Regions from separate parts of the Actinoplanes missouriensis 431 genome, predicted to be linked through region 2. Evidence: riboswitches for the same ligand, from Rfam matches in the RefSeq annotation. Region 2 holds a riboswitch; the other holds the start of a gene.
What was found. Region 2 has a riboswitch for glycine ahead of gcvT (glycine cleavage system aminomethyltransferase GcvT). Riboswitches for the same ligand answer to the same signal wherever they lie in the genome.

Region 1 (3,388 bases), 490 kb from region 2:
CAGAGCCGTGCCGTCCGGATCTACCGTTTCGACGATGGGGGACCAGAGCACTTCCAGGACCGTCGGATTGGCCTGTGCGGCGAGCACGCAGAATCGCTCGAACTCCCAGTTGAACTGTTCGTCGAGGGGGCCGTCGAAATGCGTCGGCGGTTTGTCCAGACGCCAGAAGGAACGGGTGGGCGCCACGAAGACGCCCCGCCGGTCGTGGTCGGATCCGTCCACGGACAGTCCGTAGGCGCGCGATCCGACCACGACCGACAGCGCGAGCGGGAACATCAGAGGTCGATGACCGTCGCGTCGATCTCGTCGAGCTCGGCGGCGGTGAGCTCCGGTCCGCTCAGCGCGGCGATGTTGTTCTCCAGCTGGCCGACGCTCGACGCGCCGATGATCAGGCTGGTCATCCGCGGGTCGCGCAGCGCCCAGGAGAGCGCCAGCTGGGCGAGGGACTGGCCGCGGCGCTTGGCGATGTCGTTGAGCGCGTGCAGGCGGCCCATGGTCTTCGGGTCGAGGGCGCTCTCGTTGAGGAAGACGCTGGTCCGGATCCGGGAGTCGTCCGGGATGCCGGTGAGGTACCGGTCGGTGAGCAGGCCCTGCTGCAGCGGGCTGAACGCGATGCAGCCGGCGCCGGCGTCGGAGAGGGTGTCGAGCAGGCGGTCGTGCTCGATCCAGCGGTTCAGGATCGAGTAGGACGGCTGGTGGATCAGCAGCGGGGTGCCGAGGTCACGCAGGATCTGGGCGATCTCCGCGGCCTGCGCCGACTTGTAGTTGGAGATCCCGACGTAGAGGGCCTTGCCGGACCGGACGATCGCGTCCAGCGCCGACGCCGTCTCGTGCAGCGGCGTCTCCGGGTCGGGCCGGTGGTGGTAGAAGATGTCGACGTAGTCCAGGCCGAGCCGGGTCAGCGACTGGTCCAGCGACGACACCAGGTACTTCCGTGATCCCCAGTCGCCGTAGGGCCCGTCCCACATCGTGTAGCCGGCCTTCGTCGAGATGATCAATTCATCACGGTACGCCTTGAGGTCCGTCCCCAGCAGCCGGCCGAAGTTCGACTCCGCGCTGCCCGGCGGCGGGCCGTAGTTGTTCGCCAGGTCGAAGTGGGTGACCCCGAGGTCGAAGGCGCGGCGGACGATGGCGCGCTGGGTGTCGAGCGGGCGGGTGTCGCCGAAGTTGTGCCACAGGCCGAGGGAGAGGGCGGGGAGCTTCAGGCCGCTGCGACCGGCACGCCGGTAGGTCATCGTGTCGTAGCGGGCGGAATCAGGGGTGTACGTCACAGACCACACCCTAGGACTGTGATCCAACCGGGTGTGCGCTGGTAGGTTGGTCGTGCCGGCAACACCTGTGCGGAAGAGACCGTCCTCGTGACGGCGCCGAAGGGGCAAACCCTCCCCGGAAAACTCTCAGGCAGAAGGACCGCGTGGGCAGGCGCTCTGAAATACCCGTCTGGGTATGACAGAGGGGGAGGTTGCGTGTCGACCTTCTTCAGAGCCTGGAGTCGCCCATGACGTCACCCTTCGTTCCCCGCCACATCGGTCCGGGTTCGGACGAGCAGACCCACATGCTCAAGGCGGTCGGATACAACTCGCTCGACGACCTGATGGACGCCGCGATCCCGGAGTCGATCCGGTTCCACGGCGACCTGGACCTGCCGGCCGGGATCTCCGAGCAGGAGGCGATCGCCGAGCTGCGCGCGATCGCGGACCGCAACACGGTCGCCACCCCGATGATCGGCCTCGGCTACTACGGCACGCACACGCCCGCGGTGATCAAGCGGAACGTGTTGGAGAACCCGGCGTGGTACACGGCGTACACCCCGTACCAGCCGGAGATCAGCCAGGGCCGGCTCGAGGCGCTGCTGAACTTCCAGACCATGGTCACCGACCTGACCGGGCTGACCACCGCGAACGCGAGCATGCTCGACGAGGCCACGGCGGTCGCCGAGGCGATGACGCTGGCCCGCCGCGCTTCCAAGGTCAAGAGCAACGTGTACGCGGTGGACGCGGACACGTTCCCCCAGACGCTGAGCATCGTGCGGACCCGGGCCGAACCGCTCGGCATCGAGGTCGTGCTGATCGACCCGGAGGAGCCGGAGACGCTGCCGGACGAGTTCTTCGGCCTGCACCTGCAGTACCCGGGGGCGTCCGGTGAGGTCCGCGACCACGCCGCGCTGGTGGAGCTCGCGCACGAGCGGGGCGCCCTGGTCACGGTCGCGGCGGATCTGCTCGCGCTGACCGTGCTGCGGGCACCCGGCGAGATCGGCGTGGACATCGCCGCCGGCACGACACAGCGGTTCGGCGTGCCGCTCGGCTTCGGTGGCCCGCACGCCGGATACCTGGCCGTGCGCGCCGGCCTGGAGCGTTCGCTGCCCGGCCGCCTGGTCGGCGTGTCGAAGGACGCCGACGGCGCGCCCGCCTACCGTCTCGCGCTGCAGACCCGGGAGCAGCACATCCGCCGGGAGAAGGCGACCAGCAACATCTGCACCGCGCAGGTGCTGCTCGCCGTGATGGCCAGCATGTACGCGGTCTACCACGGCCCGCAGGGCCTTCGGGAGATCGCCGACGGGGTGCACGCGCACGCTTCCCGGATCGCCGGCAGCCTGCGGGAGGCCGGCATCGAGGTGCAGAACGACACCTACTTCGACACGGTCACCGCGGTGGTGCCGGGCCGGGCCGAGGCGATCGTGGCCGAGGCGGCGCGACGCGGTGTGGACCTGCGCCTGGTCGACGCGGACCGGGTGTCGGTCTCCTGCGACGAGACGACCACGGACGAGCACGTGGCGACCGTGGTGGCCGCGTTCGGCGCCGAGCTCGCGATGATCTGGGGGGTGTCCGGCGGCTGGCCGGAGCGCACCACCGAGTACCTGACCCACCCGGTCTTCAACACCCACCACTCCGAGACCTCGATGCTGCGCTACCTGCGCAAGCTCTCGGACCGGGACTACGCCCTGGACCGGGGCATGATCCCGCTCGGCTCCTGCACGATGAAGCTGAACGCCACCACCGAGATGGAGGCGATCACCTGGCCGGAGTTCGCCAACATCCACCCCTTCGCCCCGGCGAACCAGATCCAGGGGTACGAGGACCTGGTCGCCCAGCTGGAGGGCTGGCTCGCCGAGATCACCGGTTACGACGCCGTCAGCGTGCAGCCGAACGCCGGCTCGCAGGGTGAGCTGGCCGGCCTGCTCGCGATCCGCGGCTACCACCGCTCGCGCGGCGAGACGCACCGCGACGTCTGCCTGATCCCGTCCAGCGCCCACGGCACGAACGCGGCCTCCGCGGTGATGGCCGGCATGCGGGTGGTCGTGGTGGCCTGCGACGCGGACGGCAACGTCGACCTGGCCGACCTGGACGCCAAGATCGAGAAGCACCGCGACAGCCTCTCGGCGATCATG
Region 2 (3,388 bases):
TCTGGGGGTTGTGCTGGTCGGCGCATCGATGGGGGGCGCTGGCCGCGCCGAGGGTGGCTCTGCCTTCCCGCATCCGAACGTGCCTTGGCGTCGGCCTGCGGTGAGGCTCTTCAGCGCGCCGGCCCTTCTCCTCAGCGAAGGCCGACGATCATTTGATTGGCTCATACCAGGTATGACGAATTCTGTTGGCCATTCCCTGGAGGGCGAGAAACGCTTGGTTCATGGCGCAGCTTTCCTTGTTTCCCGTGAAGCATTTGCGGGATCCGAGCGCGCGCCGCAATTATTCGCCGGAGGCGGAGCGGTTCAGGTGGGAGCATGCGCGGCACCGCACGTGGGGTCTCGCGCAACGGCATGCTCGCCGGCTGCGCCAGCTGCGTGACGAGGCCGATCGTTCCGCAGGCCCACCGCCGCCCAGAGTTCCTGAGTCGCCCAGGGTTCCTGAGCCGCCCGTGGCGACGTCACCTCCCGAAGCTTCGGGGCCTCGTCCAGCTCAGCCGCCCCCGCCAGCTCGGCCACCATCTCCAGTTCGGCCGTCGCCCCGCACGGTCAAGGTTTCGCTCCCTGCCGCGATCGTGGAGTCCATTGTATTCAGGAAAGGATCTCCGTTACCCCGAAAAGACTGCCGACTTCATAATAAGAAGGAGCGAAACGGTGGTAGGGATCCTCCGTCGTGGCGATACCGAATTCCACACCGCCTGGACGAACGCGGGCCGCGTGTGGAATGGGGGTTCGTGTTGCGCCCGTCGTCCACACGCGGCCCGGCGTTACGTGGTTCCCGCTTGACGCTCGCTACTCGCCGAGCCTCGAGCGTCGCTTGCGACTACCCGCTCGCCACTTTAGAAGCGGCTGCGGAACTGCTCCCACCGGCTGCGGCTCCGGCGGGCTTCGATTGCCTTCGCTGCGCCGTAGATCGCTGCGGCGGTCACCGCTGCGATCGCCGCCGTGGTCATGACGATGGGCAGCAGGCGGCGCTTGGCGGGAATGCCCAGCTCGGCGCCGGTGGCTTCGGCGTCAGCCGCGATCACGGCGGGGTCACCGGAAACGGCGATGTTGTGCTGAGCGTCGACCGTGCTGTCGTAAATGGTCATCAGGTCCTCCCGACGGGTTTCGTCTCCACTTGCCCCGGTCGCGGCCCGGTTAACCTGATCGTCCCCCACCGGGTGAGCGGCCCGCGTCACCCGGAGCGGATGATCCGATGTGCTCGGGCGCCGACCGCGCTGGGGCGGGCGGAGATCCGGGGTGCTCGAGTGCCAGCCGCGCTGGGGCGGGCGGATGATCCGGGGTGCTCGGGTGCCGATGGCGCTGGCGTGACGGATGGTCCGGGGTGCTCGGGCGCCGATGGCGCTGGGGTGGCGGATGGTCCGGGGTGCTCGGGCGCGATGGTCGCGGTGCTGTGGCCGCGCGGTGACGACGCGGAACGCCAGCTCAAGGTCCTCGAGGAGGCCACCGCCACAGAACAGGAGGCCGCAGCCACGGGCGAGGAGGCCGCCGCCGGAGACAAGAGCGCTACCGCCGGAGACGAGGAGGCCGCCGCCACGGGTGACTAGGGATCACGACGCTCACCTGCGCACCTGCTCGCTTGACGTGATCATGACGGCCCGGATAGCTTGCAGGCCACAACTGAAGAAGCCGCTAACCCGCAGCGGGAGAGCCCTCGCCACCAGAGCCACAAGGCCCTGACGCCCAGAGCCACAAGGCCCTTGCACCCAGAGCCACAAGGCCCTGGCACCAGAGCCCACGGCCCTGGAGAACCCGGCGAGGCGCCGAAGGAGCAACTTCTCCCTCAGAATCTCTCAGGCCCACGTACCGCTGCGGTCAGGCGACTCTGGAAAGCCGTTCGCGAGACGAACGCGCCCACGGTGCAAACCGCCCGTAACGGCGGTGAAGCTCTCAGGCCCCATGACAGAGCGAGGGAGGCCCCAACCTGTCACGACCTTGGAGCCTCCCGTGAGACGCACTGCGCTCTTCGACGTCCACACGCGCCTCGGCGCGCATCTGACCACGTTCGCCGGCTGGACCATGCCGCTGCGGTACGGCAGTGACATCGCCGAGCACCACACCGTGCGGACCGCCGCGGGGCTCTTCGACCTCAGCCACATGGGCCGCATCGAGGTCACCGGCCGCAACGCCGCGGAATTCCTCGACTACGCCCTCGCCGGCCGTCTCTCGACGGTCAAGGTCGGCCGCGCCAAGTACACGATGCTCTGCCATACCACCGGCGGCGTCCTCGATGACCTGGTCGTCTACCGGCTCGCGGCCGACCGGTTCCTGGTGGTGGCGAACGCGGCGAACGCCCCGATGGTCCGGGCCATGCTCGGCGAGCACGCCAACGGGTTCGCGGTCCGGATCACCGACGCCGGCGGCTCGCTGATCGCGGTGCAGGGCCCCGCATCGGCGGAAGTGATCGCCACGCAGGGCCCCGCATCGGCGGAAGTGATCGCCACGCAGGGCCCCGCATCGGCAAAAGCGATGGCCATCGAGAGCCTCGACCTGCCCTATTACGGCATCACCGAGGCGCGGGTCGCCGGCTGTGACGTGCTGCTGGCCCGCACCGGGTACACCGGCGAGGACGGCTTCGAGATCTACTGCTCGGACGCCGACGCCGCGACCATCTGGGAGAGCCTGCGGGAGAGCGGCGCCACCCCCGCCGGTCTGGCCTGCCGGGACACGCTGCGCCTGGAGGCGGGCATGCCCCTGTACGGGCACGAGCTCACCGTCCGCACCACCCCCTTCCACGCCGGGCTGGGCCGGATCGTCGCCCTGGACAAGGCGGACTTCGTGGGCGCCGAGTCGCTGCGCCGCGTCGCCGCCCAGGGGCCGTCGACCGTGCTGACCGGCCTGGTCACGGCCGGCCGCCGCGCGCCACGCAGTGGCCATGCGGTGCTCGATCCGGTCAGCGGCGAGCGGATCGGCGAGGTGACCAGTGGCGCGCCGTCGCCGACGCTTGGTCACCCGATCGCCATGGCCTACGTCCCACCCGTGTTCGCGGCGCCCGGCACCCGTCTGGTCGTCGACGTCCGTGGCACCCGCGAGGACGCCGAGGTCGTCGCGCTGCCCTTCTACCGCAGGAGCCCCCAGTGATCCCCTTGAACCTTCGCTACAGCCGTGACCACGAGTGGCTCACCGACGACGAGATCGCCACGGTCGGCATCACCGCGTTCGCCGCGGACGCCCTCGGTGACGTGGTCTTCGTCGACCTGCCCGAGGTCGGCGCCGTCACCACGGCCGGCGAGACGTGTGGCGAGATCGAGTCGACCAAATCCGTCAGCGAGGTCTATGCGCCGGCCGATGGGGAGATCGTGGAGGTCAACAAGGCGCTCGCCGACGACCCGGGTCTGATCAACTCGGATCCGTACGGCGCCGGCTGGCTCTACCGGGTGCGCGTCAC

Region 1: another riboswitch for glycine. It lies ahead of gcvP (aminomethyl-transferring glycine dehydrogenase); the one in region 2 lies ahead of gcvT (glycine cleavage system aminomethyltransferase GcvT).

Annotation. Positions count from the first base shown of each region.
Region 1 covers NC_017093.1:4,412,271-4,415,658, reverse strand. The annotation lists gene AMIS_RS20670 (nucleotidyltransferase domain-containing protein) at 1-276, opposite strand, end outside; gene mgrA (L-glyceraldehyde 3-phosphate reductase) at 276-1,271, opposite strand; glycine riboswitch at 1,332-1,423, shown strand; gene gcvP (aminomethyl-transferring glycine dehydrogenase) at 1,499-3,388, shown strand, end outside.
Region 2 covers NC_017093.1:4,899,060-4,902,447, reverse strand. The annotation lists gene AMIS_RS22985 (hypothetical protein) at 837-1,157, opposite strand; gene AMIS_RS42890 (hypothetical protein) at 1,350-1,547, shown strand; glycine riboswitch at 1,734-1,819, shown strand; glycine riboswitch at 1,824-1,908, shown strand; gene gcvT (glycine cleavage system aminomethyltransferase GcvT) at 1,948-3,081, shown strand; gene gcvH (glycine cleavage system protein GcvH) at 3,078-3,388, shown strand, end outside.